Regions from separate parts of the Bacillus sp. XB1 genome, predicted to be linked through region 1. Evidence: a T-box and tRNA genes for the amino acid it is inferred to sense, from the RefSeq annotation. Region 1 holds a T-box; the other holds one or more tRNA genes.

Region 1 (16,452 bases):
ATAATACATTAAACAATACTTTCCCGCCATCTAACGGCCAAATAGGGAGTAAATTAAATGCTAAAATAATTATATTATTCCACATAAAGAAATAATATAAATCTGTATTCAGCCAACCGGCTTCGAACAACATGTAACCTACCAGCATCATCCAAACATGTTGAATCGGTCCTGCAATTACGACAACAAGTTCCTCTTTCAATGACTTATTACCATGTTCCTCAAGCTCGGCAACGCCACCAAACGGCAAAAGCTGAATTCTTTTTATACGCCAATTATAGTGTGCTGCTGCAAAAGCATGCCCAAGTTCATGAATAAGAACAATACAAAATAACAGTAGTAACTCTTTAAAACGCGCAGTAAAAATACCAATGACAATAATAACCCAAAATAATGGATGCACGGAAATTTTCGTTAAAACGTCCCTATATTTAATCAAATGATATCACCTGGATCGGATCAATAAATTTTTCATTCTTTTTTATCGCGAAATAAAACTTTCCATTTTTATCATTTGTATCATTACTCACCGTTCCAATTTTTTGTTTCTTTGAAACGTAATCATATAATTTCACTGACATATCGTTTAAGTTTGCATACCATGACTCCGTACCATCTGCATGTTGAATTTGAACCGTATTTCCAAGTTCCTCTTTCTTGCCTGCAAAAACAACTAACCCTTCATTTACTGACTCCACTTTTGCATTTGTAGCTGTTTGGACAAATACACCTTGGCCATTTTTTTGAAACCCTTGCATTACCTTTCCAGAAGCAGGAATTGCATAATCTTTTTGCTGAATACTTCCTTCTTTTTTCTCGTTCGGCGAATAGAATACGAGCGGTTTTCCAAATTGCTTTTCGTACCATTTCGCTACAGTAGCAAACTGAAATTCCTCTTTCATCACTTTTTCTGTAACAGCTTTAGCTCCATTGAATGAAGAAGGAGCATTCTTATATAAAATAGCAACCGAAAGAACTAATATTGCTGATAATAAAACTTTGAAGAAAAAGACTTCCTTTCGAAATAAAGGATGCATTTCCTTTTCTCCATCTTCAATAAATACCGCTTCACTATCAAAATTCCCTCCGTTAAAATACTGCTCTTCCTCCATCCTTTCTTGCTCGGCCTTCCTTTTTGCAATCCGCTTTTTAATTTCTTCTACGCGTCTATTCTTCATACTGTCTCCTTTCTTTCGTTAAGCTAATTTCATTAGAAACAGTTGTATACAGTTTGTACATATGTATGAGCTAAGAAAGAAAGATATTCGTGTGAAGAAAAAAGAAAGCACCTCGCATATGTGCGAAGTGCTCTTAACGGATTCCAAAGAAGTTTTTCACCTTTGCAAATACCGATACCTTTTCTTGTTCAAATGCTTGTAATGGTACATTCTCACCTAACAAGCGTCTTGCAATATTACGATAAGCCAACGCTGCTTTTCCGCTTGGTTGCAACGCCACAGGTTCACCTGTATTTGTAGCTCGAATAACTTCATCGTCATCTTCGACAACACCAAGAAGCTCGATTGACAATGTACGTACAATTTCATCAACATCTAACATATCCTGTTCATGAAGCATATGACTACGTACACGGTTAATAACAAGTTTCGGTGGTTCAATATCCTCTTTTTCTAAAAGCCCAATAATACGATCCGCATCGCGCATTGAGGATACTTCTGGAGTCGTAACAACGATTGCTTTATCCGCACCAGCTACCGCATTTTTAAATCCCTGCTCAATCCCCGCAGGACAATCGATTAATATGTAATCATAATCTTGACGTAATACTTGTATTAATTCATCCATTTGTTCAGGTGTTACCGCTGATTTATCACTCGTTTGTGCTGCAGGTAATAAATAAAGATCATCAAAACGTTTGTCTTTAATAAGAGCCTGAGGTAAACGGCAACGCCCTTCAACGACATCAACAAGATCAAATACAATACGATTTTCCAGCCCCATTACTACGTCTAAATTTCGAAGACCGATATCTGTGTCAATTAAGCACACTTTCTTTCCAGATAACGCTAGGGCCGTACCAATGTTCGCAGATGTAGTAGTTTTACCTACTCCGCCTTTTCCAGATGTAATTACTATTGCCTCTCCCACAGCTATACAATTCCCCTTTCTAACTTTGTTAAATTAGGTCTAAGATGAGTGAGAAGTTGCAGGCGATCGACAACAATGTGATTGTTCTCATTAATATACGCACATTCTGCCGCCTCCGCTCCGTCTTCTTTCTCTTCCGGAGCCCGCATTGCCACATCACTAATTCGAAGTTGCATCGGGTTCATAACAGATGCAGCGATTACAGCATCCGAATCCCCATAATACCCAGCATGTGCAATTCCTCTTAATGATCCTACGACAAAAATATTCCCCCCAGCGATAACCGTTCCGCCTGGATTAACATCTCCAATTAACAACAAATTTCCTTTTACATGTAAAACTTGTCCAGAGCGAACAATTTTGGAAATAGGGACAATTTCTGTTTCTTCTTTCCAAGCTATTGCTTCTGCTTTAGTGATAACATCACTTTCAATTGAATCCACAACAAGATTCTTTTTATTACGAATTAACGTACGAATCTCTTCTTGTTGGACTTCTGTTAAATAACGATTTCCTACTTTCACATGCACTTCAATTAGAGAGCGTCCATCACCATCGTAGTAATGTGTAGAAAGTTTTTCGTCTAATTCCACCAATAATTCTGAGAATGAACAACAATCATCTAAATGAAGCGTTATCCCATCTTTTGTCCCTTTTATCGTTACATTTTGTTGCTTTTTTTCTTCCACTAAAGTTCACCCCACCGATTCAATTCGACATAAAATTAGAAAATCCTTTTTTCTTTTTCTTCCATCGCTTTTGAAAGACGCACTATATATCGTCTCAGTGGGAAACAAACTATCAATAAGAAAATAGCATTTAACAATAAAGTAGAAAGGAGACGATCTGTGAAAAAGACATACGCTGGCATATGAGTACGTCCTAATAAAGTTAAGAATCCATACACATAATACTCTAGTGCTACAACACTAGCTAATATGATAGAAACAACAATAAATAAATTCAATTGTAGTACTTTCATCACACTATATACTAAATAAGCTAAAATCGGATAAGCAAAAATATATATCCCGACAAGTTCTGTGTATACGGTATCAAATAAGAAGCCAAATAATAGTCCGTAATAAATCCCTTGGACCGGACTATAATACACTGTAATAAAACATAATACGATTATAAAGAAATGCGGTGCTGCTATGCTGTCTTTCCAAAACACATCCGTTGGAACAACAGTAGCAAACATATTTTCAAATAGAAACACAAAAAGGAGCAAAAGAGGAAGAGCTGCTCTTTTTAATATCTTCATCATCTCTTCTTCTCCTCCTATTCTAATGGCGCTGAAGGTGTTGCACGTTTAGCAACCGTAATATGCTCTACGTCATTTAAATCAGCGGCAGGTTTTACATAAGCTGTTTTTGTTAAGCCATATGCATCCGGCTGAACTTCAACGATTTTTCCAATTACAAGACCTTTCGGGAAAATATCACCCAGTCCAGATGTTACAACTAGTTGATCTTTCTCTACCGGTGCATCAGAGCCAATCTTTGTGAAAAGAAGTAATTGCTTTTCTTTGTCATAACCTTCAATCAATCCAAAGATTTTCTCTTGCCCTTGTACAATGGCAGAAACGCGATTTGTTCGGCTCATAGAACTTAGTAATTCTACTGATGATGTAAACTGAGATACACTTTTCACTCTTCCAACTAACCCTTGTGAAGTTACTACAGCCATATCTTTTTTAATTCCTTGCTGTGCCCCTTTATCAATTCCAATTAAATCGTACCATTTATCTGGATTACGAGAAACAACAGTAGCTGGAATTTCAGTATACCCGCTATTTAACTCTTTTTTACCAGTTAGCTCTTGTAGCTTCTTGTTATCATCTTCTAATTGTTTTACTTTCCCTGATAGACCTGCATAATTATCTAATTTTGCTTTTAATTCTTTATTCTCTTCATACGTGCGCTTTACATCCTCTACATTTTCGAAGAATCCAGCTACGTATTTCGCTGGCTTTTGGAATACACGTTCTACAACACCGACAGTATCTTTAACAAACTGCTCTGGCCATGTTAAACTGTTCCGTTCTTTCAATGAGATTCCAATCAATGCCACGAGAAGAATAATACTAACCAACAAAACAATTAATCTTTTGTTTAAGAAAAACTGTGGCACGTTCACACCCTCTTAATTTCACTGATTTTTATTTTGCAATATTATCGAGCAGCAGTTTTGAAAAGATCGATATTGTCTAATGCTTTACCTGTTCCAATTGCTACGCAATCTAATGGATCTTCTGCAACAAGAACTGGCATTTTCGTTTCTTCACTAATTACTTTATCTAAATTACGTAGTAATGCCCCGCCACCTGTTAATACGATACCGCGGTCCATAATATCAGCCGCTAATTCAGGTGGAGTTTTTTCTAACGTATTTTTAACTGATTCTACAATCGCATCTACTGTATCTTTTAATGCATCTGCAATTTCTTCTGGCTGAATTAGTACTGTTTTTGGTAAACCACTTACTAAATCACGACCGCGAATTTCCATAGGCTCGATACCTTCGGGCTCGCCTGCAGAACCAATTTCTAATTTTAATGCTTCAGCTGTTCTTTCACCGATCATTAAGTTATAGCTTTTCTTAATGTACTGAATGATTGAATCGTCCATATCATCACCAGCAACACGGACTGACTGGCTTGTTACAATACCACCTAGAGAAATAATTGCAACTTCTGTTGTACCACCACCGATATCAACAACCATACTACCAGTTGGTTCCCAAACAGGTAAGTTTGCACCAATTGCTGCTGCAAATGGCTCTTCGATAGGATAAGCATCACGAGCACCCGCTTGACGAGTCGCATCGATTACTGCACGTCTTTCTACAGCTGTAATACCAGATGGTACACATACCATTACATACGGCTTACGTGAGAAGAAACCGTTTGATTTTTGAGCTTGTTGAATGTAATATTTCATCATTGTTGCAGTTGTTTCGTAATCAGCAATTACACCGTCTTTCATCGGGCGAAGTGCCACAACGTTCCCTGGTGTACGACCAATCATTTGTTTTGCGTCGCTACCTACAGCAACGATTTGTTTCGTATCAGTTTGTAACGCCACTACTGAAGGTTCACGTAAAACTACACCTTTTCCTTTTACATATACAAGCGTGTTCGCAGTTCCTAAGTCTATTCCAAGATCGCGAGTAAATCCACCAAATCCAAACATATTATTTATCTTCCTTTCTTGTTTTCACGGACTCATTTTTTCTTAATTTATATTATAAAAACAGTACGTTTTTTATATCTTTATCCTTTTTGTAGATAAATTTCTACAAAAAACTCATAAATCACATTATAAAACAAAATAAGTAAAAAGCATAGTCTTAAATATGACCTTTTTCCTTTAAACTCACGAATTTATGGTCACCTATTATAATATGATCAAGCACTTCAATTCCGATAATCTGGCCGCATTCTACTAAGCGTTTGGTTACTTCAATATCTTCACGGCTCGGCGTGGGATCTCCTGAGGGATGGTTATGAAGACATATGATAGAGGCTGCTGCACGACGGAAGGCTTCTTTAAAAACTTCCCTCGGGTGTACAATTGACGTGTTTAAACTTCCAATAAAGATCGTTTGCCTATGTATAACTTGATTTTTTGTATTTAAATATAAACAAACAAAATGCTCTTGTTGTAAAAAACGCATTTCTTCCATCATGTATTTCGCACAATCTTCTGGACTTCGAATACTATATCTATTTTGATATTCTAAACGTACCATTCTTCTGCCTAGTTCAAAGGCTGCCATAAGTTGCGATGCCTTTGAAATCCCAATACCATGTATACTAATTAGCTCTTCTAATGTTGCATCTTTCAACATACGTAAGCCATCAAATTGGTGTAAAATTTTATCTGACAACTTTAAAACTGTTTCTTCTTTAGAACCTGTTCTGAGTAACACTGCGAGAAGCTCTCGATTGGATAAACTTCCAGCACCTTCTAACAATAAACGCTCCCGTGGCTGTTCTTCTCTTACAACATCACGAATACCGTTCATCTCTCCACCCCTTTATTTGTTCTCTCAAAGAAAACCCCATGCAATTTTACGCATGGGTTACATCAATATCAAATTGTTTTAATTCCCGAACGAGGCGTGCGATCGGTAAGCCAACTACACTATAGTAGTCCCCTTGAATATTTTGAACGAAAATAGATCCTTTACCTTGAATCCCATAACTACCGGCTTTATCAAGAGGTTCTTTCGACGCGACGTATGTATCAATTTCCTCTTCTGTTAACTCCCAAAATGTAACTTCTGTACGCTCATAAAAAGTAACCGTTTTTTCTTTTGCTATAATCGCAACACCTGTATACACTTCATGTGTTTTCCCTGATAGTAATTGTAACATCTCTTTCGCCTCATCCTCATTAGAAGGCTTACCAAGAATACGCGACTCATATGTAACAATTGTATCTGCACCTAACACAATGTGATCACTATTATTTTCTGCCACCGCTGATGCTTTTTGCAAGGCAAGCGACATTACAATATCAGAAGGCGATGAATATGCACCAATTGTTTCCTCTACTTCACTTACAACGATTTCAAATGGCACACTAGCTAACTCAAGTAATTCCTTCCTCCGAGGTGATCCTGAAGCTAAAATTATTTTTCTCATATTTTCTCCTTCCTTTCTCACATGAAGCAGAACAATTTATATTAATCGTATCAAAGGAATAGTTTGCCCACAAATGAAAGAAATATTAATTTCTCTAACTAAAATAAAACTTCTTTATTGCATACGATTATATTCCCGTCATAGAGAAAGCACTTTGCTCTAAATTCAAAAGAAAAGAAAGAAGTACATGTACTTCTTTCTTACTCATTTTATTATCCTATCATTTCACTTTCTACGAAACAATTTTTTCATACGAGAGTAAACCATCAATAATAACTTGATTTAATTTCGCCAAAGATTCCTTATCCACCTTCCCATCTTTTACTGTTTGTACAGCTACCGACGTATACATATACAGTTTCTTTGCTTCTTCTCGTTTCATACTTTCCCCTTCTTTTTCAACCTTTTTCCATTCTTTTTCAATTGCTTCTATATCTTTTTGGCTGCTTTTTCCACCAACTTGTACGCTAGAAGCATATTTTGCTAAATGAGTGTATAATGGCTGCACTTTTGTTAAAAATGTCCCTACTTCTTTATCATCTTTCAGCAATGCTTTATCTGTTATATCCCAGCTCTTTTTTAAAACGGAGACACCATCATTTTTATACTTAGTCATTAATTGATTTATAGACTGTTCATCGCTAGCAATACCAACAACTATTGCATACTTATCACCGCTCGGTCTCAAAGCACCAATGCCCCCATTGCCTTTCCATTCTTCAAGAGCTGCCTGTCCCTTTTCTTCAGAAGAATAAAGCCCCCCTTGAACAAAAAATAATTTCATCGGATCCAATGACGTTCCTGCCTGTGCTTTTTGTTTTTCTTCTTTCGGTGCTGGGGTTTGTTCTGCCGTTCCACCCACCTTTGATTCTCCATTTCCAGTCGGCCTTGAAGCTGTCACTTCACTTCCTCCTGTCGTTCCTTGTCCAGTAAGTAAATGAAGCATCCCCATTCCAAAAGCTGTACCGATAATGATTGCAGTTGCAACGATTACAATTAATGTATTACTCCACTTCTTTCGGTATTTTTCCACAGACATTGATTTCGCTTTTTGAAACGGAACAACATTTTTCGGTCGTTCACTTTCTACTACCATCCATTCAAATTCATCTTTCTTTTTTTCCTCATACTTCGCTTCTGTTCCATTCACTTTCACTGAGATCGTTCGTGATTGCTTGTCCATACACTCACACCTCACCTCTTATCGTTGTCCGCATCATATCATATTCATTTCATAAAAAAACGAGATATTTGTCAGAGGAATTCGCCAAATAACCCTATATATTTATCTTATATGTATGCATTTGACTTCATTTGTAGAACAAAAAAACTAGATAGCAAAGACTATCTAGTTTTTCTCGCGAATATATTTTCGTACTTCAGAAATGAAATAAAGAGAACCTGTTATGATAAAAACATCATTTTCTGCTATCTTTTCAACTTTTGTATCAATTGCCTCTTTCCAATTTTCAAAAACTAATTTTGATTCTTTCTGTGAATATGATGCAAGCTTGTCAGCAGAAATAGCACGATCAAAGGCGAATGTTGTAAAAATAATTTCATCTGCAATGGTTTCTAATTGGCCTACCATGTTATGTAATTGTTTATCACCAAGGGCAGTAAATAACACTATTACATTTTTATCTTTGTAATGCGCTTCTACTGTTTTCACAAGGCTTTCGATACCTTCTGGATTATGAGCACCATCTATAATAATATCCGGGTTACTTTGTAGCTTTTCAAAGCGCCCAATCCAATATGCTTCCAGTAATCCCGTTCTTATTTCCTCTTCCTCAATTAAAAATGATAAATATGTTTTTACATACATTACTGCCATAAGTGCTAACGCTGCATTTCCTACTTGATGAATGCCTTTCATTGAGATTTGCAAATCTTCAAATGCGGAAAAAGGACAAGTAAAATCAAACTGTTCCCCATCTTCATTAGACTGTTTATGTAACGCTGTAAAATGCTTGCTAAGTTCGTATAAGTTTGCATGATTTTCCTTTGCAACATTTTGAATGACTTGCAAAGCTTCTTCATCTTGTACACCAGTAATTACCGGCACGCCAGACTTAATAATCCCTGCCTTTTCATATGCAATTTCCCCTAGTGTATTTCCTAAAATATGCATATGATCGTGACCGATATTCGTAATAATCGTGAGAACAGGGTGTATGACATTGGTAGAGTCAAAACGTCCACCAAGCCCTGTTTCAAATAAAACAACATCACAGAAATTGACTTTACCGAAATAGCAAATCGCCATAACAGTAATAATTTCAAACTCTGTCGCTTCCCCTAAATCCGTTTCATCTAGTTTTTCCACGACTGGTTTTACCATCTTTACAAGTTCAGTAATCTCTTCGTCTGCAATTGGTGTTCCATTCACACTAATGCGTTCATTAAATGATTCGATGTAAGGAGAGGTAAACGTTCCTACCTTATATTTCGCGCCTTCTAACATGTAACGCATATATGTTAACGTTGAACCTTTTCCATTTGTACCAGCAAGATGAACACATTTTATATGACGCTCTGGATTTCCAAGTTCTTCTAACATCCATCTCATTCTTTCTAATCCTGGCTTAATTCCAAATTTCAATCGGCTATGGATCCACCCTATCGCTTCTTCGTATGTATGTATCACGTATGTTTTTCCCCTTTCAAAAGACAACTTTCATAGTTCTATTATACGCAAAGAAAAGAGACTCACCAATATAGTGAGTCTCTAAAAACATTTTTACTTTTCAAGATCTGCTAGACGTTGACGAACTGCTTCGCGTTTTTCTAGGTAATCTTGCTCTTTCGCACGCTCTCCTTCAATAACCGCTGCAGGAGCTTTCGCTACGAAACCTTGGTTAGAAAGTTTCTTCTGTACACGTTCTACTTCTTTATCGAACTTCTCAAGTTCTTTCTCAAGACGAGCTCTCTCTTCATCAAGATTGATAAGATCAGCTAACGGTAAGAATAACTCTGCACCTGATACGATTGCAGTCATTGCTTTTTCTGGCGCTTGTAAGTCCGTTTGAATTGTTAATTCGCTTGGGTTACAGAAACGCTCAATGTAAGAGCTGTTTTTCGTAAGTTGAGCAAGTACAGCCTCATCTTTTGCTTTAATTTGCATTTGAACTTTTTTGCTCATTGGCGTATTTACTTCTGCACGGATGTTACGAACAGAGCGAATGATATCAACTAGAAGGTGCATTTCTGCCGCAGCTTCCGTATCTTGTAAATCTTCGCGAACTGTTGGCCACGCAGCTACTGTAATAGACTCGCCTTCATGCGGTAAATGTTGCCAAATTTTCTCTGTTACGAATGGCATGAATGGGTGTAATAGACGCATTGTTTGATCTAATACGTAAGCTAAAATAGAACGAGTTGTTTTCTTAGCTGCTTCATCTTCACCGTATAGTGGAAGTTTCGCCATTTCAATATACCAATCACAGAAATCGTCCCAAATGAAGTTGTATAATGAACGACCAGCTTCACCGAACTCATATTTATCCATGTTACGTGTTACGCTTTCGATTGTTTCGTTTAAGCGCGTTAAGATCCACTTATCTGCTACTGATTTTTCACCAGTTAAATCGATTTCTTCATACTTCATATCATCCATGTTCATTAATACGAAACGTGATGCGTTCCAAATTTTATTAATGAAGTTCCAAGTAGATTCTACTTTTTCCATGCTGAAACGTAAATCTTGACCTGGTGCACTTCCTGTTGATAAGAAGAAACGCATTGCATCTGCACCGTACTTCTCGATAACATCCATTGGGTCAATACCGTTACCAAGAGATTTACTCATCTTACGACCTTGCTCGTCACGAACTAAACCGTGAATTAATACATCTTTAAATGGACGCTCTCCTGTAAACTCTAAACCTTGGAAAATCATACGAGATACCCAGAAGAAGATGATATCATAACCCGTTACTAGTGCATCTGTTGAATAGTAACGTTTGAAATCTGCTGAATCTTCATTTGGCCAACCAAGTGTTGAGAATGGCCATAACGCTGAACTGAACCATGTATCAAGTACGTCGTTATCTTGATTCCAGTTTTCAATATCTGCTGGTGCTTCTGTACCTACGTATACTTCACCAGTTTCTTTATGGTACCAAGCTGGAATACGGTGTCCCCACCATAATTGACGAGAAATACACCAGTCATGAATATTTTCCATCCAACGTAAATATGTGTTTTCAAAACGCTCTGGTACGAACGTTACTTTTTCTTCTTCTTTTTGTTGAAGCGCTACTGCTTTTTCAGCAAGTGGAGCCATTTTTACGAACCACTGTGTTGATAAATAAGGCTCAACAACTGCACCGCTACGCTCACTATGACCTACTGAATGCATATGTGGCTCGACTTCTACTAATACGCCAGCTTCTTGTAAGTCTTTTACTAATTCTTTACGGCATTCGAAACGATCCATACCGTTATACTTACCAGCTTTTTCGTTCATTGTTCCATCTTCGTTCATTACTAATATGCGTGGTAAGTCATGACGGTTACCTACTTCAAAGTCATTCGGGTCATGAGCTGGTGTAATTTTTACAACGCCCGTTCCGAAATCTTTTTCTACGTACTCATCAGCAATAATCGGAATCTCACGGCCTACGATTGGAAGTGTAACTGTTTTTCCGATTAAATGTTTGTAACGATCGTCTTCTGGATGAACTGCTACTGCTGTATCACCAAGCATCGTTTCTGGACGAGTTGTCGCAAGACGAATGTGACCAGAACCATCTGTTAACGGATAGTTCATATGATAGAATGCACCTTGAACTTCTTTATGAATTACTTCAATATCAGAAAGAGCTGTACGTGTTGCTGGATCCCAGTTGATGATATATTCACCACGGTAAATTAAGCCTTTTTCGTATAATTGAACGAATACTTTATTAACCGCATCTGATAAACCTTTGTCTAATGTGAAGCGTTCACGAGAATAGTCTAGTCCTAAACCAACTTTCCCCCATTGTTGACGAATGTGAGAAGCGTACTCTTCTTTCCACTCCCAAGCTTTTTCAAGGAATTTTTCACGGCCAAGATCGTAACGTGAAATACCTTCTTCACGAAGTTTTCCTTCTACTTTCGCTTGTGTTGCGATACCAGCATGGTCCATTCCTGGAAGCCATAGTACATCGTATCCTTGCATACGCTTCGTACGAGTTAAAATATCTTGAAGAGTTGTATCCCAAGCATGACCTAGGTGTAACTTACCAGTTACGTTCGGAGGTGGAATTACAATTGTATACGGTTGTTTCTTCTCGTCTCCTGTTGCTTCAAAATATTTGCCTTCAAGCCACCATTGATAAAGGCCTTCTTCAACGGACATATGATCATATTTAGTTGGTAAATTCTTTTCCGTGTTTGACATTATTTTCCCTCCTTAAAATAAAAAATGTCCCTCATCCAAAAAGGACGAGGGACATCGCGGTACCACCTTTATTTACAAACAAATTCATAATTTGCTTATACTCTTAATTTGATAACGGACAAATCCGTCTTTTCCTAATAAGAACTATTCCGTTCAGAAAAGATGCTCCAGGGCTACCTTCTAACATAACTATCTAGAGAATCTCTCAGCTAATGATTCTCCTCTCTGAAGACGTTTCATGTTATACTCTTCCCCTTCAAGGCATTTATATGATTGTTAATTATTATATACAATAGTGTAAAAAACGAAACCTTATTCGTCAAGATAAATTTAAAACTACAGCTTTTCGTGCAAAAAAAAGAAGATAAGTAGAATCCTCTACTTATCTTCTTTCCCCCGCTATTTGCGGGCAGTAAGACCTCCACCTCAAAACTCAGCTGAAGCAAAGAAGTTAGATGGGAGCCCTGCTGCCCGTAAACGCCCAATTGGTGAAGGCTAATCATCAGCGGAGAATGCCTTTACTTTATCCGTTCCCTTGCTGGGCAGCTTGTAATTGCGACAGGAAATATTCTATATTGCTAACGAGCCAATGCGATTGTTGCAAACTCTTTACTCCGCGCAGTTCATTTTCCTCGTTGCGATTATCTCTTCTTTTCTTATAAGACTGGATTTGCCGAATAAATTGCGATGGATACGTCATATACGCAAACATAAGTAGTTGCTCTTCTTTCGTAAAAGGGAAATTTTTTTGATACATTTGAAACCATTCAAACCGATCACTTCTTGCGATTGGATATGTGTTTAAAGAACGTGAATAAAAACCTACTATATCTTGCACAGGCGTTGCAAACTTCGATTTTTCTAAACTAATAAAATAGCCATTCCGCTCATAGTCAAATAAAAAATGATTAAGTGACACATTACCATGCACAAAAGTAATACGCGTTTTCTCTTTTTCTTTCATCGCATCGTTCCACTCATTTAATTGCTTCGTTGCAAATTCACGCGCTCTCATTACATGATGATAGTACGTACAATATTGCAATTCAAACGGGGACATATACCATTTTGATTCAGATTCTACGAGAAACTCTTCTAACATCTCACCATCATTTTCCCAACGATCGGATATACTTGTATAATGTTTTTCTAAATCTTCTTCCGTATACGTTTCTTCCTTCACAGTTTTTTGATGCAACGTTCCAAGTGTCTGAAACATTTTATGGTATTGATCATTGTCCTCACCGTTTCCTTCTGCACGTTCTAACCAAGGCATTAAATAATAATTATACGTCCCGTCACTTAAAATATAACTTCCATCCGTCGCATGATATATAGGTACATAATTTGAAAAACCTTTCTCCTTCAAATATTGAATATGATGCAGAAAGTTATTCCGCTCTAACTTTCTGCCTTCTATTTTCTTGAGTGCATATGGACCTTGATTCGTATAAATTTTCATTACATTTCCGTGCTCTTCCATATGCTGCGTATCCAATCTATATTGCCTCACAATAGGTTCATAGTGATTTCGCAACTCAATATCCATACGAATAACCCTTTCTATTCAAAACATAGCCTCTAAGAAAGGAAGTGAGTGAAAACACTCACTTCCTTATTTCGTCTTTACCCTTGAAACGGGAATATAAATAATTTGCCCCGTATTTAAAAATATATCTTCTGTTTGATTGACACGGTGTAAATTTTGTACAGACGTTTCATAACGGTCTGCAATAGATTCAATTGTATCCCCTTCTTGCACGAAATACATTCTTAACTTTGTAAATTCTTCTTCCGGTTCTTTCGTAAATAGTTTTGTTAAATAAAGCGCATTTTCATCTCGCTGTGAGTACTCTTCTTCTTGTTCTTCCTGCTTTTTCGCTTTTTCTTTCTTGAAATCTTTTCGTCCGAACAGTTCAAATTGTGGCGTTGTTTCTTGCTCCTCTTCACGTTCCACAAATTCATGTTCTTCTATTTTCTCTTCTTCTAATTCCTGCTCTTTTCTTTCCTCTAATTGGAACGGTTCAAATGCGTAATCTTCCCACTCATCTGATTCCTTATATGCTGGTTCTTCTACATGCGGCGCCGGTCTATTTTCATCCTCTTGCGCTGAATCTTCTTCTAACTCAGCATACACCGTTTCTTCCTCTTCCTCTTCAACTTCATCCTCGCTTCTCTCTTCATCACACAAACCTGTAATAGATATATCCGCTAATAATTGTAAGCAACCATTTTCCTTTAATTCATAATCAAATTCCTCGATTGATACATATAGCTCTTCAATTACTTTCACTCGATTTCTCGGAATTGATATTTCAAGTGGAAAGGAATGAACAAGTTCATTAACCCCATCTTCTCTTGTTTCTACATAATCAATTGACTTTGCTGGCGATAGTTCTCTTAATGAATACGCCGAATCATCTTTTCGTGCAACATACTCTCCCGTTAAATCTAATTGTCCTCTCACGATTACTTCATGATCAAGCTCTTCTATCTCAACGTCTGGATCTAACGAAATTGACAAAAGTTCTTCGACTTCCTGTCCTTTTTGGAACCACACAGATTCTTTTAATGAAAATCGTAATGAATGATCTGCAGCCACTTCTTTTCCCCCTCCCAAACTATATGTCATTACAGATTTATGTGCGGAAAGCTTACTTTATGAATAAAAAAAATCGCTCCCCTTACGGAGAGCGATTTTCTCTAATACATTACGCTTTTAATTTTGACATTGCAATTTCAGCTGCTGCAATCGTCGCTTCAATATCTGCATCACTATGTGCTGTCGATAAGAATAAACCTTCGAATTGAGATGGCGGTAAGAATACACCTTGTTCTACCATTTCACGATAGTAAGCCGCAAAGAATTCTAAGTTTGAAGATTTTGCTGCATCGTAATTAATAACGGGTTCATCTGTAAAGAAAATACCAATCATAGAGCCTGCACGGTTAATATGGTGAGGAATGCCATGTTTTTCAGCTGCTTTACGTAATCCAGCTTCTAACATTTCAGCTTTACGCTCAAATTCTACATATGATTCTGGCGTTAACTGTACTAACGTTTCATAACCTGCCGCCATTGCAAGTGGGTTACCTGATAAAGTACCAGCTTGGTAAATCGGTCCGCTTGGCGCAACTTGGCGCATAATTTCCGCTTTACCACCGTATGCTCCTACTGGTAAACCACCACCGATTACTTTACCTAAGCATGTTAAATCAGGCGTTACGCCATAATAACCTTGGCCACAATTATAAGCTACTCGGAACCCTGTCATTACTTCATCAAAAATAAGCAATGCACCGTTTTGTTCTGTTACTTCACGAAGACCTTCTAAAAATCCAGGCTGTGGAGGAACAACCCCCATATTTCCTGCTACTGGTTCTACAATTACACAAGCAATATCATCACCGAATTGTTCAAACGCGTATTTTACGCTTTCTAAATCGTTATAAGCTACTGTAATCGTATTTTTCGCTACACCTTCTGGTACACCAGGACTATCTGGTAAACCTAAAGTCGCCACACCAGAACCAGCTTTAATTAATAGCGAATCACCATGACCGTGGTAACAACCGATAAATTTCAAGATTTTATTACGACCTGTATAACCACGAGCTAAACGTAGTGCACTCATTGTTGCTTCCGTTCCAGAGTTAACCATACGCACAATCTCAATTGATGGCACGCGCTCAATAACAAGTTTTGCTAATTTATTTTCAATTTCTGTTGGTGCACCGAAGCTTGTACCTCTTTCAGCAACAGATTTTAACGCTTCTACAACACGATCATTTGCATGACCATGAATTAAAGGACCCCATGATAATACGTAGTCGATATATTCATTCCCATCGATATCATATACTTTAGAGCCTTTTCCACGCTCCATAAACAACGGATTCATCCCAACAGACTTAAAGGCACGAACCGGGCTATTTACGCCACCAGGCATTAAGTCTTGCGCCTCTTCAAACGCTGCAATTGACTTATCAAACTTTTTCATTATTTAGCGCCTCCTTCTTGTAACCATCTTGCTGCATCTTTTGCATGATACGTAATAATTAAATCTGCTCCTGCACGTTTCATACTAATTAATTTTTCAAGAACAACTTCTTTTTCATTAATCCAACCATTTTGCGCTGCCGCTTTAATCATCGAATATTCACCACTTACATTATAAGCGACAACTGGTAAATTAAAGTTATTTTTCACATCACGAACGATATCTAAGTAAGAAAGAGCTGGTTTTACGATTAAGAAATCTGCACCTTCCATTACATCCGATTCTGCTTCACGGAATGC
Region 2 (16,452 bases), on a different contig from region 1:
TTAAAGTCAGCGTACTCTACAAGTAAAACGAGTACTTTGTCTTTACGAACTTCACCGTTATAGTCTTTTTGTTTCGCTGGAGAAGTTGGTACTTTACCATTTAGACCGCCTTTAACTGGGCCTGTCGCTGCAGGTGTGCCTGTTGCTGGTTGATTTAATTTTTCTTTCGTGTCTGCTTTCGCATCTTTCACTTTCTTTAAAAAGTCGGATGCATCTTTCGTAAGTTGGTCCCCATTCGCTGCTTCTTTCCCAGGATTTTCACCCTTTTTGTTCTCTACATACTTTTCGACTGCTTTCTTTGTTTCTGTCTCTGAAGCCTTCGAATCAATTACCCCACGTTTTTTTAATGCATCTGCTAAACGTTCTTCCGGAATTAAATGATCATCAACTGGGCTCGTAGCTGTTTTATTCACAGGCGTTTCAGCATATGCAGATTGAGTGCCAGCTCCGAATGAAAGGCCTAATACAGCTGTCAATGCGATTGATGACAAAACTTTGAACGGTTTCTTGTTCATCCCTTATTTCCTCCCCTAATAAATAATATGTATTACAAATTGAATTTTATTAAAAATTCAATATTTTTTCAATATTTAGTCATATTATGTAATGTTTTTAATATATTTGTAAAAATTTCATAGTTAGCATACGAATATATCACAATTCAACAATGTTTTCTGAAAATATTGAAAGTTTTTATCGAACAATTTATAATTTCCATAGAGGGAGTTTAATGGGGATTTTATCTTTGTTTCATCTACACAATATTTGATAATTCACTATATAAAACACAAAATCGGATTTCATTATCATGTATTCTGTAGCAGCAATTATGACCGATAATTAGGGAGGAATTACATTTGTACAAAGATAAGACAGACGCACTGGATCAAGAATGGATTGATTTAATACTTGAAGCTCTAGATGCTGGTATCGCCATGCAAGACATCGAGCAATTTTTCCAACGTATGAAGCCATCCAGTCAGGCTCAATAGGTTTGTTCTTTTTAACGAAGTTTATGTTATAATAATGACATCATAAGACAACTACATATTGATAGAAAGGTGCGCAAATATGATTGGAGAACGTATAAAACGCCTTCGTTTACAAAAAGGGATTTCATTAACTGAACTTGCCGAAAAAGCTGGCGTTGCTAAATCTTACATTAGTTCTATAGAACGAAATTTACAAAAAAACCCTTCCATTCAGTTTCTTGAAAAGATCGCAGCAGTTCTACAAATTCCAGTTGATACTTTACTTCATGATGAAACAACAAAGGAAACTAACCTAGACTCCGAATGGACACAACTCGTTAAAGATGCAATGAACTCTGGTGTCTCCAAAGAACAATTTCGTGAATTTCTTGAATTTACAAAGTGGAAGCAAAATCAAAAATAATAATAGAAAGAAGTGCTTACAACCAGCACTTCTTTTTCTTTATAAAAAAAAGCGGGAATACCCGCTTTTTTATTATTTTTCTTCCCCAGCTTCTTGGTTAGCATTGAATGTCCATTCTAAATTCAATGTATCACCTTGGAAGATATTTTGATCTTTTCCATCATCTACAAATTCAAATTGTACCCATAGATAATCCTCTGTACCAGCTGCTAATCCACCCTTTTCTCCCCACTCAGGAGCAAAGATATCTTTAGCTAAAAGATCTGGATCAACTTTTTGTAAGTCTGCTAAAGTTGTTTCGTATACAGGCTCACTTTGTTTATCCCAGTTCCAAAGGAATTTTACTTTAACGTGCTTACCAAAGTCTTCACCAGCATTATCACCTTTTGCATCTTTAACAGTATACTTTGTTGCTAATTTAACGTCTTTAATAGTTAACGAACCGCTGTTTTGTAATAAGAACTCTTTCTTAACAGAATCCCCTGGTTTTAAATCTTTAATATCTACAAGCGTCTTAGGGTTTAATGTAAGGTCTAACGTCCCAGCTGCAAATGTATTGTTTGATACTTCTTTATCGCTAAAGAATGCAAATGTTCCTCCACCAATTAAAGCTAACCCCAATGCTGCTGATGCAACTCCCATACCTAATTTCTTTTTCAGACTCACAATCAATTCCCCCTAGCTTTTTTTTATATTTTTATCACTTATTTTTCAATAAGAGATGTAAAGAAAACTATATTAGCTTAGCTAATATGCGTTCTTTTTTAAAAACCTTATGTTCATTATAACGAACAACCCTATATAAACACAACACATATTTATTAATATTTTCAGTTATTTTTATTTCTCAATATCATTTAGACTTTTCAGAAAAAAAACAATGATAATTTATAACTTTTTTCACACTCAAATCATTTAATACTATAAGAAAAAAGAAAAACAAAGAGGTGAGGGCTAACGTTCCCTCACACTCGTATAAATATTACTATTCTTGCTTATTCGTTCACTCTCTCTTACACCACATTCTTGTTTTCCGGCTGTTTCACTAAAGCAGTTACTCCGCTTTCTTTTGCTCTTCTACTTTCTTCTGTTCTTCTACTTTCTTCTGTTCTTCGGCTTTCTTCTGTTCTTCTACTTTCTTCTGTTCTTCGGCTTTCTTCTGTTCTTCTACTTTCTTCTGTTCTTCGGCTTTCTTCTGTTCTTCTACTTTCTTCTGTTCTTCGGCTTTCTTCTGTTCTTCTGCTTCAATTGCAACGTTTAATTGTTGCTGAAGAGCCTGAATTTGCTCATCAATAGCTTTCAAGCTAATTTCTTTCTCAATATAGTCACGCTTCTCTTTGATACTGTGGAAGCCTTCATTTACATATATGGACACTTGCTGCATCGACTCATCTTTATTTACCTTTAATTCTTCTTGTATTTGATTGTAAGGAGCTTCTATTTCAGTATATACATTTTGCAGGGCTTCCTTCTCAGCAACAATTTTCTCACGCCCTTGTTGCCATACAGAAATCGCCTGTTTTATTTCTTCAATAGAAGTTGCTTTCGATTTTCCCTTCATCGTTCCATACTCACGCTCAATAAACTGTTTATGTTTCTCAGATTGCTCTTTTAACGTATTAACTGTTTTCGGAAATATAATTGCTGTAGAAAGCGTCGCTTCTACTTTCGTTTCATGAATGAACGCCGCTTCTGTATGCGTCATAATTTGAGATCCTAAATAAAACGTAATAGAACACATACACGGCAATATAAGCATCTTTTTAAAATTACGCGGTCTTTTCAGCATCTTAATCTCCCCCATCGAACATTACGTTCTTTATACAGAACATTATCTATATTATAGTAAAGAACTATTAAAATTGATAGACAAATACTAGAAAAATAGAAAAAGGGCTATCCATGTGATAGCCCTTTTTCTTATTATCTTTCTTCACCTGCTGTTTGTTGTGCATCAAACGTCCAATTTAATTGTAACTTATCGCCTTGGAATTGATTTTGATCTTTTCCATTATCAACGAACTCAAATTTCACTTTGAATTTATCAGATTTACCTGCTGAAATACCTTTTTCATCCCAGAACCAAGCCGATAAATCATTATCTACAGCTGTAAGTGTGTCACCTTTTAATTTATCTAAAGTAGTTTGTTTCACAATTGTCTCATGCTTATCTACATTTTTTAAGAATGTTACTTTAATATGTTTACCAAAATCATCTTTATTGTCTTTCTTTACATCTTCTACATTATAATCTGTTTTCAGTAGAACCTTTTTAATATTTAAAGAGCCTTTATTTTCTAGTTTAAATTCTTTTTCAATTGTATCCCCAGGTTTTAAATTCGATACGTTAACAACTGTTGATGGATTTAATGCTAAATCCAGTGTTCCAGCCGCAAATGTATTATTTGACACTTCTTTATCACTGAAAAATGCAAATGTTCCTCCACCAACTAAAGCTGCTCCTAATACTGCTGATGTAATACCCATTCCTAATTTTTTCTTTAAAGTCATGTCCATATCCCCTTAATATATATTTGTTAACTTCCTAAACGGAAAGTATAACCAAACGAACTAGACGGATTGTTCTACTTTTTTATCTTTCTTTTCTCCGTCAATGCTACGAATAGCACCAAAAATAGAAATCGCGGAATACCCAAGTAAAAAGACTCCTGGAATAATAAGAAGCAATGCTGCTCCCGCTTTTGAATTCGCATAATTCAGTAAATAACCAACATACGGAACTGTAATATCTGCATACTTTCCAACTACATTTTCTGCAAGTACTGGCTCTAAATCTGGTCCGTTGTTGTTATCCCCTTTTGTTTCATACATTACTTTTCCATTTGTATCTTTCACACCGATAATACGGTGAGTGATAATTTTTTGATCTTTCTCTTTAAAGGTAATAACATCACCTTTTTGATATTTAGAACCATCTTTGTTTGGTTCTATTGCAATGATTGATCCTGTTAAAAACGTCGGCTCCATTGATCCTGAAAGAACGCTCTTAAATTGATATCCCATCACTGTCGGATCACCACCGCTTGCTTTTGAAGAAATAACTACAAAAGCTAAAAAAACCATCAATGCAAATAAAACAAATGAGATCGCGTTGCTAATTATCTTCCATATTAATTTCATCGTCTCTCTCCCTCTCCGTTGTTTTATATTATTTGAAGTATGCAATATCCACTTTGTTCTTTAACAAGAACACAAGTAAATGATATAACGAACTTTAAGTTATTGCAATAAGAAAATTTACAATTATTAGTTATTTAAAATATAGAAAAAAGACTGTGCCAAAATTTTACACAGTCTTTTTATTAGTAATTTATTTACCTTCTGATTTCATTCCTTTTGTATTTCGGCGCAACACTACATATAAAATTGCTCCAAATAATATAATCGCACCTATCCCAACACTTATTACTTTCACATTTGAGTCTTTTACTTCAGGCATAGTTGTATCTTTTTTAGGCATCGTAAAAGTGACATCTTCTGTTGAAAGAACATTTACCGTCGCAATTGTTTGATTATTTTTCGTAATATCAACTGCACCAACTACCTCACCACGATGTATTCCTTTATGATATAAAGATTCTTTATCTAATGAAGCCGCCCGGAAAATAGTTTTCACATTTTTCCCTTCATCTTTCTTAAGCATAAGCTCCGCACTTTGTTCCAACTCAGAATTAACATCTTTATTTAAATATGTTGTTTTTTGATGCCAATTATGTTTATCAAGCACCATTTGCTTCGTAAATTGACCGAAAGAATATTCCGCCATCTGCTTCAAATCTTCATAAATTTCAGGTCTTTGAGAAGCCATTACTACGCTTATAATACGATTTCCATCTTTCTCATTTAATAAAACAAGTGTATTACGTGCTTCATTCGTAAACCCTGTCTTACCGCCAATGCTATATGGATTTTCAAAAAAATTAGATTTATTAAAAATAGACACCGTCTGCCTAGACGTCGTAACTGTCGTTCTTTTCGTATTCATCGCTTGTAAAATTTCAGGATACTTTTGCACACCCTTCGTAATCATAGCCATATCATACGGCGTCGTATAATGGTTCGGATCATGCAATCCATTCGGTGTTACAAAGTGGCTATCTTTCGCCCCTAATTGCTTCGCTTTCTCATTCATCATATTAGCGAAATTCTCAACACTCCCGCCAATCCGCTCCGCAATCGCATACGACACATCATTCGCACTCAGCACCATTAAAATCATAAGCGCAGTATTTCTATTAATTGTCTCTCCAGGTTGAAACTCAATTTGATAATTACTCTTCTCTTGATCTAATGCTAATTGTGAAAATGTAAATTGATCCTCTGGCTTTGTATGCTCCATGAGTAAAATCGCTGTTAACACCTTCGTCGTACTAGCAGGAAATGCGCGGTGATATGCGTTTTTGTCATACAAAACATCTCCTGTTTTTGCATCAATTGTCGTTGCAAACTGACTAAAAACATTCGGTCCTTCCGCAGGTGGTGGTGCAACTTGTTCTGGATTTACTCCAATATTCGTCTCAGCACGCAATGTTATGGGCGTCAAAAAAAACGAACAAATAACTGTAATAAAAACCAAAATTTTCTTAAAATTTACCATATGACTCTCCCTTTTCCATTTACTCCTTAACAAAATAATAAATCTACCAATCATATGTAATTTGTATTATATTGGAAGAATTTTCACTATTTTTTACTATATCATACTTTTACGATAAAGAACATAAATATACAATAAAAATAAGAAGGAATTACTCTTTCTTATCCTTCTCATCAATCAACGAATCTATTAACTTTTGACTAGCTTCCTCGGGCGTAATCTCATCTGTTATTCCCATAAACGACCAACCTTTAGAATCAACCCACTCAACAAACTCTTGTAAAAATTCATCATGTGTAACATCCACATCAAGAATCGATCCATTAATCGAAATCGTTCTATTTTTAGACACGCGCATCTTGAACGTTTTTCTTACCATTACAACTTTTCTCCCTCTACTTCTGAATATTTATAAAGTGAAACTTTCATCAACCCTCACGAATCGGACTTTTACGGGCATTCCGACCCGAACCTAACTTCTTTACTTTTGCTGAATTTCGAGGTAAGGGATCTTACTGCCCGCAAATAGCGAGATAAAATAATCATGTATCTCTGTTATACATGATTTTCAGTAAATTGTAAAAAGGATATATTGGCCAATTGGTATATTGAAACTGAAAATCTATCATTCTGCAAAAATATCAAATGATATGTAATTGTTCATAAATGACTGAATAGATTCACATAAAAATAAAACAACTTACATTTTACCACACCAAATACAAATGACTTTCTTACAATGGAATGGAGTATACTAGAAGAAAACTTAAAATGAGGAGGAACCTCATGACGCGTTGTACGTATTGTAAAACGAAGTGGACAATAAAAGATGTATGGGCAATACTCGTGACATTTGAAAAGGATTGTACGTATTGTTTTATGAGACCATATCTATCAAAGAAAACGGTGAACGCTATGCCAGAACTTATAAGCTTACCTTTACATTTCTTACTCCCTTTTCTTGTTGATTTGAGTGCTGAAGGTCCTTTGGATTGGTATCGTAAATAATATAACCACTACATCCAAAGACTACTTTCTACTAAATTCGCTTCTCATCATTATTCCTTCATACATTACTAGCATAATCGCTTATACTTTCCCTTTTGAAGATTCTGTAGCTCAGCAGGAAGAGCGTCCCCTGAACAAGGTTTATCAATTATGACTTTAATAAACGATGATATATGCATACTGTTAAGCATAAAAAATTAGCATTAAGTTCCACTCAAATATTAATTGAAACCCCACACTCCATTTAATCTGTAATCTAGAATACAAGCAGTGTTTTTTATTATGCATTTTTGCATACAGTATTATTTTCTCTTGTAAATAGATAATAATGTTATATAATAAAACCAATGTTTTACCAATAAAAGGTAATAAGAAGTAGTGAAATAAGTAAATAACCAAAGCGTATTAACAGATTTGTTCTATGTAAATCATGATACATATATGGAATCAAAACTATGAAATTTTATGTAGTGATTAGATTACTACAAGATGAAAGATTCATAGCGAATACACTTAAGGAAAAAACGTTCCATTAGATTAATGTGATATCTATCGAACGAATTGAGAATATACTTAGGGGGAATTTCAAGTGAAAACATTTGGTAAAGTATTATTAACTGGCGCATTAGCTTTAGGCGGTTTAACGGTTATGAACATTGAAACACCAAAAGCACATGCTGACGAATGGGATGGTTGTCATTACATTTGTGGTCCTGGTGAAACGGTGAACGGTGTTACAGTTCAGGTACACTCTACACAAGTTACTTTTGGTAACAGCGTAATTGCAAGAATTACAAATGACCGAGCTGAAGAAATTCATTACAATGTCAGCCTTGAAAAGAAATATGGCGATAGATGGGGAGAATTTGAAACCAACTTCCGTTGGCAAAATCAATGGGTCCCAGCTGGAAGCAATGATGAAATTGCAACTTTCACAGGATATGGCGATGACATTTATGAGGATGGAACATATCGTTATAAAGTCGAAATAAAAGGCGCTGACGGTTCTATTGATACAATTTACACAGCAGGAATGACAGTTACAGGACGATAGCTTATGAACAAGCTCCATTATTTATGATTGTATTTTTGAAAATATCATTGATAATTGCGTTGATATTATTATTAAAATAAGCTCTTCGGGGCTTATTTTTTTATACAAAAATTAGAATATGAATATTCAGAAAATTACACCTTTACACCATTAAAGTTTGTTGCTATTATAGGAATACATCAAATGTTACAATACTCAACAAATTGTACAAATTCTCCGATTACACGAATGAAATGAAAATACATTGCTGATGGTAACATTTATAGTTGGGATCCCGTAGCTCAGCAGGGAGAGCGCCACCTTGACAGGGTGGAGGTCGTGAGTTCGAGCCTCTCCGGGGTCATATGAAAAACCCCTTGATAGTCAAGGGGTTTTCTTTATGTAGCAAATAAATGATTATTATTAAAACTAAATTTTTCCCTACTTCTTTTCTCCATTTTGGAGAAAGACATAAATTATATTAATTATCGCTCTACGTTGTTCGCTAGAACTCGATTCTTTACTCTCTTTTGGGAGCTTTTTAAAATTCTCTTTGAAAAATAGCCTAATACAGCAATTTTTATATTTATTTATATAAATTTCTCAACAAAAAAGATCTACACAGTTTAACTATGCAGATCTTTGTAAATTTAAGTTTAGAAATGAATAGACGAATCCTATTTTTGCCCTAATTTGATTGCCTTTTTGATATTACTAAATGCACCTTTACCATATATTAATACGCCACCGCGGTAAACACGACTCGTTAAACCAATCATCATACATATTGTTGCAATTAGAATTGCTAATGCAAGCGCAATCTCCCATACTGGGATATTGAGGAATCCAATTCGTACAAGCATAACAATAGGAGTGAAGAAAGGTACATAACTAGTAATGGTAACAACCATGCTGCTTGGGTTTGACATTCCATAAATTGCTATATACAAAGCAGCAAGTAACATAAACATCAGCGGCATAACAGCTTGAGAAGATTCCTCTATACGCGTAATGATAGAGCCAAATAGACAAGATAATGAGCCATATAATAAGAATCCTAATGTGAAGAATAGAATCCCATAAAACACTAGAGTTGGAGCAACAGAATTTAAATCAATACTATTTAAAATATCATTTTTCGAATCATTAATTGCTGTTTTATATCCAACAGTTGCGACCAAGCCCCAAATTATGATTTGCGTAATACCAGCCAATAATGTTGAGAATAGCTTCGCATATAAATGTTTGGTAGGCGAAATACTTGAAACAACTAACTCCATAACACGAGAAGATTTCTCTGTTGCAACATCTGTTGCTAATTGTGCAGCATACATTAATATCATTAGATAATTTAGCATGATAAAGACATTAATTAAAATCCCTACACCCTCAGTATGTTCTCCATCTTTAACCTTATCTGAAACCGTTTTGGTATGAATTTCTACTGGCGTTGTTAACACCTTTAATTCATCTTGCGATAGATTCAATTGCTGGGCGAAGTTAGAAGATTGTATTTGAGATAAAATCGTTTGAACCTTGCTAACATCTTGCTGATTTACATCCGTCTCAGTTATATACGTAGCCTTTAATTGTTTATTATTCAATTCCTCTACAACGATTGCATATGTATAATCACCATTTTTAACACCTGATTCTGCTTTTTGTTTATCCGTGCTACGTTTAACTTGTATCTTACTATCGACATTTTTAAACACTTGATGAATGGTTGAATATAATTCTTCTTTTTCTGTAACAACAACAACTTGATCGTCCTCGTTACCTGCAAACAAGTTATAAATCTTGTCAAAATTCATCAATCCTATAATTAACATAGAAACTATTATTGTAATAGCAAAATATGATTTTGATTTCACTTTAGATTTATAGTTTTGTAAAAAAATTGTCCAGAAACTACTCATTTTGTGCACCTACTTTCGCAATAAAGATATCATTTAATGTAGGCTCTTCTACTGCAAACTTTTTAACATACCCTAATTTTGTTATCTCTTTAAATAAAACATGTGACACTTCTTCATATGAAATTTTAAGAGTAACTGCATTTTTACGTTTCTTCATACTTTCTACACCTTTTATTTCTTTCAAATGGTCAAAGTCATGATCGCCAACGATTACAACGTTCTTTTTACCAAAATCACTTTTAATTTTGGCAATGTCACCCTGAACAACAGGTACACCTTTGTGCATAATACAAATGTGTTGGCATAACTCTTCCACATGTTCCATACGATGTGAACTAAAAAGAATTGACGACCCTTGTTTTTGCATATCAAGAACAGCGTCTTTTAACATTTCAACATTTACTGGGTCTAAACCACTAAATGGTTCATCTAAAATTAAGAGTTCAGGCTTATGTATAATCGCTGTTATCAGCTGGATTTTTTGCTGATTGCCTTTAGAAAGTTCTCCTACCTTTTTGTTCAGATGCTCAGTAATATTAAAACGCTCCAGCCAATAGTGAAGTTCTTTTTCTGCATCTTTACTTTTCATGTTCTTTAGTTTTGCAAAAAAGTTAACTTGTTCTTTGACAGTCATTTTCGCATAAAGACCACGTTCTTCTGGTAAATACCCAATTTTATCTGTAACACCATAATTTATAGGTTTACCATTCCATGAAATGGTCCCACTTGATTTCGATAAAAGTCCAAGTATCATTCGAAATGTAGTCGTTTTACCTGCTCCATTCCCGCCCAAGAATCCAAATATTTCACCTTTTGGTATCTCGATATTCAAATTATTCACTGCAACATGCTCGTCAAATTTCTTTGTTAAATCTTTAATTAGTAAACTCATTATCCACACCCTTAATTCCCAAGATGATTTATTTATACAATTGTATATCCATAGTCAACCACAATATTTTGCCCTCTAATGGCATCGCTTTTATCAGACATTAAAAATAAAATGACATTTGTTACATCTGAAATTTCAACAAATTTTCTATATGGAATTTTTTTCAATAACTTATTTCCTTCAAAGGACTTCAAATAACTTTCGTTATTATCGTTGATAATATAGGACGGCGACACACAATTCACCTTAATATCTCTCTGTTGATCTTTCAAAAAATCAATGCTTAAATTTTTTGTTAAGTGAATTAGCGCTGCTTTTGAAGTACCATAAGCAATTCTATCCTCATGTGCCACTATACCATTTTGTGAAGCTACACTTACAATTGAAACGCGGTGTGAAAGTGAGCTATAGATGGACTTGAGTAAAAATACAAAACTCTTAATGTTTATATCAAATGTTTTATCCCACGCTTCATTTGTCACATTATAAAAATTAGATAAAGTATTAACCCCGATTAGGTTGATAACACCATCTATTGTTACATTGTTCTCTTCTAAGTAATCAGATAAAAATCTAGTATCTTCTTCTTGGCTAATATCTAAATTGAAATAGACTTTATTGGTATCTTTCATTACTTTTTCTTTATACGTTTTATCGATACAGTATATATTTTTTGCATCATCTATTACCGTTTGTAAGTCTTTACCAATATATCCATCTGCGCCTAGTATCAGTATATTACCACTCAAATTATTCCTCTCCTTACAACATCGAATACCCAATAAACACCACTTAAAATAACTGTGGCTATGAGAATACAATTTACTAGTCCGAGTAGTAACTCAGAAGATTTTATCTTTTGTCGTTTGAATATAAATTGTTTGAAACTATTCATATAATCTTCTGAACCTATCATTTGATTTATAATCCAATAACCATCTAACTTTAAAAATGGCATCATATTAGTAAATATAATTATACAATTAGTAATATATATGTATAATATCACGTCAGAACTTGACAAAAGATACATGATTGCCAATAGACTTCCTAAGATCATTTGTCCCATAACACCTGATAACATGATTGCTATTTTTTTCCTCTTATCGAGCGTCCTCATATAGTTAACATTTGTAAAGAATAATAATAAAAAGAAATATCGAATTATTATTCCAAAACGCATTTTATCAGATCTAATATATTTCCTGTAAGTATAATAATGCGAAAATTCATGGAACGAAACGATAAATAACTGTGCTACATATATGTATATCAAATGGTATACATTAAAGTTCATTGCACCACTATTGAAGATCGTATAACCCTTTTTCACTACAACAGGAAATGTAATTGCAAAAAATAAAAGTAAACATACGAACAAGTACTTAAAAATCTTAATATTTTCGATTTTATATAACCTTTCAAATCCCTTTGTACTTATACTTAATTTTAGCAATTTAAAATTTAATAGATTGTATTTTTTTTTGCCATGCAAAAATCTTTCTAAACCTTCTACTTTTTCGCTAGTTTCAGTATTATAGCTCCTAAGATACTCTAGTGTATTCTGATCTGCTTGTATCATTCTCTCATTCTTTGGGTTATATATATAAACATAGTCGTCTATGTGGTATTCAAGATTTACATTGCAAACATTTAAGTTATTTACTTCTTTCAAACTAATACCCTCTTTGCAATTATTTTCATAGCTTTTGAAAATGCCTTCGTATCTATTAAAAGGGTAGGAAATAGTGTAATGCCATTACCTTCATCATTATCCATGTAATGATAGACTAAAATACCGAGTTCTTTTAATCCGTTAACTATTTCCATAGTTTTAATTGGATCATTCACAGGGATCGAATACATCCCCCCGACACCCGTGTAACCAATATTTTTCATCTTAAGCGTATTTGTTACTATATTTTCGATTTCTCGAACATTGCTAATAATACTTGTCTCATTTTCTAAAATGTATTCTAATGTAATCTTTGCTGATAGTACCCCTAGCAGATTTCCGTTTTGAGTAGAGAAATGCTCGATATGCTTACCTTTGAGAGCGTCTTCAATTTCTTTTGAAATTACGACTGCTCCAAATGGGAGAATTCCATTGTTAATCGATTTACTCAAAATTAAAATATCTGGCGTCACCCCTAATTCTTTAAAGAAAAAGCGATTGCCCGTTCTATAAAAACCTGTTGCCACCTCATCAAAAATTAGTAGTATGTTGAATTTTTTTAATGTGCTGTGTAGTTTTTTAATAAATTCTTTATTAAAAATATACACTCCGCCTGAACCAATAATAGGTTCAAATAAAAAAGCAGATATATTTTGATGATTTTCCTCTATAAAATTCAACACATGATCTTCATCATCACGATTTTGAGGAGTTTTTACACTTAAGAATCCATCTAGTTTTGGTTGATAATCTTCCGTAATTTTCTCATCTAATCCACTAGCTGATACCCCTGCAAAAAAGGTACCATGATAACTTTTATCATACGTAATAATTTTTTTATCTTTGTTGTTTAAATGTCTTACAACCTTTGTTGCTAACTCTGTTCCTTCCGAACCGCTATTTGTAAAAAAAACTTTAGTATACGCAGAATCTTTTTCATTAATAAACTGTAGCAAGGCATTACTATAATCATTATACAAAGGATGATTGTATGCATGGATATCTAAAAAAGTTAATGATTTTTGTAAATACTCATTAAATTGAGATGAAATTCTTTGGTATAACTCTTCCTTGTATCCCAATGAAACATTCCATAAACCGCTTCTAAGATCTAAATATTTTTTTCCATTTGTATCTAGTAAAAAACTATCTTTAGCTTCTTCGATTATCATATTATAAAAAGGGGATTGCGTAATATCCCCCATTGGAACAACATAGGTATTATTCTTCACAATTTTCCAACTCCAAGAAATATATATTTTCTCCGCTATATAATATATTTAATTTATAATGTAACTCTTCAGAGACTTTCTCAAAATATTCAATAGTGTGTAGATTTTTCACTGAATATCCCACTTTTTTAACACCATTGCCTTCCATAAATATATTTAAAACATATTTATTTTCTATAATGGCATTACTTACAAAAAACACACTATCATCTGTTTTAAAATTTAAAACTTTATCACAATTTTCTTTTATACACGAAGGTTTAAGGAAATCAAAAATGATGGAGCCATGAATATCCAATAAATCTTTTGTTTTAATTAAAAAACTTTTAAATTGTTCTTCTGAAAATAAAGAAACAGTCGTGGCTGGTATAATAATTTTTGTGAATTTAATACCTTTAATCGTATCCAGGTCCTCTATACCAATATTGAAAATCTTATCCCTGTAACTAGTGTCGATATATTTAATCATTTCCAATTGTGGTTCAATCCCGTAAATATTGACACCTTCTCTAGATAGAACATTAAATACCCGACCATTACCTGATCCTATTTCTAGTACTACATCATCATTATTGATTTTCTCTCTATAGAAATCTAAATCATTTATTTCAAATTTTTCATTTATCGAGCGGTTATAAAAATCAGCAAAGTCGGTATCTGAATAAATATCATCCGAAATTTCCACGTTTCCTCTTTTAACTTTTCGTAAAAAGGGGCCAAATATATACTTACTATGCATGTTCCACCAACCCCTTATATTCATTCATAATTGCATCATATTGATCTTTGAAACGATCTTTTAGGTAGCTTTGGTTATTTTTAAGATCGGCTTCTAAAATTTCAAGGAAAGTTTCATCCGTTTCAAAAACTTTATTAGTGCGGATATTATAAACAAAACAACCTCTATTATTTTGAATTCCAATTAATTTGAATTCAACGATTGAATCTACTACTAGGTCCAGTTTGTTCTTTGTATAAGGCGTAGTAAAAGTAGTTGCCCCACCTTTAAATGATGCTGCCAAATTATACATCATCGGAATGATGTTCTTAATCATCGCCTCTACTTTATCTTGTTCTTCATTATTTTGATATTTTGAAACAATATCAAAGTAATTTAGCTTAATGTTTTTTGAAATTATATATTCTTTCAAGTAATCATTGAAAATCCCGTCAGAATAGACAAACAATCTATTATTTGTACTAGTCTTTGTCATAGTCGCATAATCAAAAATCGCTTTTTTACTTTCTTTGTTATCAATAACCCCTGAATTTTTAAACTTGCTTATTAATTCTTCTAACTCTTCTACATCTAATGACGTCAAATCTTCTTTTTGAAAACTCGGAACAGAATTATTTAATAATATAATGTTTGGTATGTCTTTCAAGTCATTGCTATTTAGTTCAATTTCTTCACTAGATTGATCAATAAAAATTGAACTGTTTACAGCCATGTTATAATACACATCTGGTTCGATATTCTGAATGACATTACAATTTTCTACATAGAGATGTTTTAGCGTTCTTTTATTAATAACAGCTGGATATACGCCTGAAAATAATGTCATTAACCCATTTCTTAAATATTGCATGTGAGACAACTTAGCCTTTTCTTTCTCTAGTTGGAACATACCTTTTAACGGCTGTAACATGTCTATTAATTCAAAATCCCCATGTTTTACTTCTAAATTATCATCGACTATACAAAAATCTGTTTCTTCTAACTCAGTTTCTAAAAATTGAACTAATTTATATATTCTTTGCAAGCTCCCACCAACGAAAAATATATACTTTTGGTATTCTTGAAAGTCTAGATAGTCAACAAAATCAATAAAAGTGTTATTTTCAAAATCAAATTTATCAAAGTGTATATCTTTGGCTTCAGCAGAAAATAGCTCTTTTGCGTTACCTTCATTGATATTTTTAAATAAACCGTTTTCTTCAATTATGCACGAAATTCCAATCATTAGTTCGTCCCCCTGGTTTTCTAGTTGATACCTCTGAAAATTATTATTTTATAAATCATCAATATTTAACTACAGAAATCAAGTTATTATTATTACTTGACCCGCAACAAGAACTGCTCCTGTAGCCCAGTAAATGATGTCAGTTTTTGAATTTAATTCTTCTAATTCAACTTCTTTAAAGTGTAGTTTGTTCATGTTTTAACCTCACGTTTTTCATTAAGAAAATTCTATTTTTACGGCTGAGATCATGTAAGTAAAATTACTCCACCACCAGAAATTAAAGCTCCAACAGCAGCGCCAGTCCAGAATGAATTTAACTCTGCTACTTCAACCTCTTTAAAGTGCAATTTCTTCATACTCTTCACCTCTCGTTTTGAATATAAAAATTCTTACAGGTGAAATCATGTGAATTTTGTTAAAGTAACGAAACAGGCACTTTAAACCAGTGATTACACAGTGAATATTTGGAAGATTTTATGTTATAGTGTGTTACTATTTAATTTTTTCGTAATTGTAGTACTCTGCCCACTAAAATGCCAGAAGCTAGCGTTATTGTAGTTGCTAAAGCAATGTTCATATATAAATTACTACTATTAACAAGAACAATTAAACCAAACACTATTACTACTGGGATTATAATAAAAAGTAGATTTTTATTCATATCCATCACGTCACAGCAATTAGTACACCAGCTACTGCAGCTCCAGCACCAACTA

The links. The T-box of region 1 lies ahead of ACK1U5_RS17285 (valine--tRNA ligase). A T-box ahead of a tRNA ligase gene usually reads a tRNA of that ligase, here a tRNA-Val.
Region 2: it encodes a tRNA-Val, which carries the amino acid that the T-box ahead of ACK1U5_RS17285 (valine--tRNA ligase) is inferred to sense. The anticodon was not compared.

What each region holds. Positions count from the first base shown of each region.
Region 1 is NZ_JBNRIL010000002.1:379,840-396,291, reverse strand. Features, by position in the region: gene spoIVFB (stage IV sporulation intramembrane metalloprotease SpoIVFB) at 1-439, opposite strand, end outside; gene spoIVFA (stage IV sporulation protein SpoIVFA) at 432-1,178, opposite strand; gene minD (septum site-determining protein MinD) at 1,312-2,109, opposite strand; gene minC (septum site-determining protein MinC) at 2,112-2,798, opposite strand; gene mreD (rod shape-determining protein MreD) at 2,834-3,379, opposite strand; gene mreC (rod shape-determining protein MreC) at 3,394-4,245, opposite strand; gene mreB (cell shape-determining protein MreB) at 4,287-5,306, opposite strand; gene radC (DNA repair protein RadC) at 5,464-6,141, opposite strand; gene ACK1U5_RS17300 (Maf family protein) at 6,188-6,763, opposite strand; gene ACK1U5_RS17295 (hypothetical protein) at 6,996-7,946, opposite strand; gene ACK1U5_RS17290 (bifunctional folylpolyglutamate synthase/dihydrofolate synthase) at 8,112-9,413, opposite strand; gene ACK1U5_RS17285 (valine--tRNA ligase) at 9,507-12,152, opposite strand; T-box leader at 12,190-12,421, opposite strand; gene ysxE (spore coat protein YsxE) at 12,676-13,701, opposite strand; gene spoVID (stage VI sporulation protein D) at 13,768-14,784, opposite strand; gene hemL (glutamate-1-semialdehyde 2,1-aminomutase) at 14,864-16,153, opposite strand; gene hemB (porphobilinogen synthase) at 16,153-16,452, opposite strand, start outside.
Region 2 is NZ_JBNRIL010000001.1:2,361,935-2,378,386, forward strand. Features, by position in the region: gene inhA1 (M6 family metalloprotease immune inhibitor InhA1) at 1-515, opposite strand, end outside; gene ACK1U5_RS12100 (anti-repressor SinI family protein) at 858-992, shown strand; gene ACK1U5_RS12105 (helix-turn-helix domain-containing protein) at 1,072-1,395, shown strand; gene calY (biofilm matrix protein CalY) at 1,468-2,061, opposite strand; gene ACK1U5_RS12115 (DUF4047 domain-containing protein) at 2,450-3,199, opposite strand; gene ACK1U5_RS12120 (CalY family protein) at 3,319-3,906, opposite strand; gene sipW (signal peptidase I SipW) at 3,967-4,536, opposite strand; gene ACK1U5_RS12130 (D-alanyl-D-alanine carboxypeptidase family protein) at 4,727-6,013, opposite strand; gene ACK1U5_RS12135 (hypothetical protein) at 6,165-6,392, opposite strand; gene ACK1U5_RS12140 (hypothetical protein) at 6,800-7,021, shown strand; gene ACK1U5_RS12145 (hypothetical protein) at 7,611-8,075, shown strand; tRNA gene ACK1U5_RS12150 (tRNA-Val) at 8,346-8,418, shown strand; gene ACK1U5_RS12155 (ABC transporter permease) at 8,732-9,973, opposite strand; gene ACK1U5_RS12160 (ABC transporter ATP-binding protein) at 9,966-10,865, opposite strand; gene ACK1U5_RS12165 (SDR family oxidoreductase) at 10,898-11,614, opposite strand; gene ACK1U5_RS12170 (M50 family metallopeptidase) at 11,611-12,540, opposite strand; gene ACK1U5_RS12175 (aminotransferase class III-fold pyridoxal phosphate-dependent enzyme) at 12,537-13,772, opposite strand; gene ACK1U5_RS12180 (hypothetical protein) at 13,762-14,511, opposite strand; gene ACK1U5_RS12185 (hypothetical protein) at 14,504-15,736, opposite strand; gene ACK1U5_RS12190 (hypothetical protein) at 16,403-16,452, opposite strand, start outside.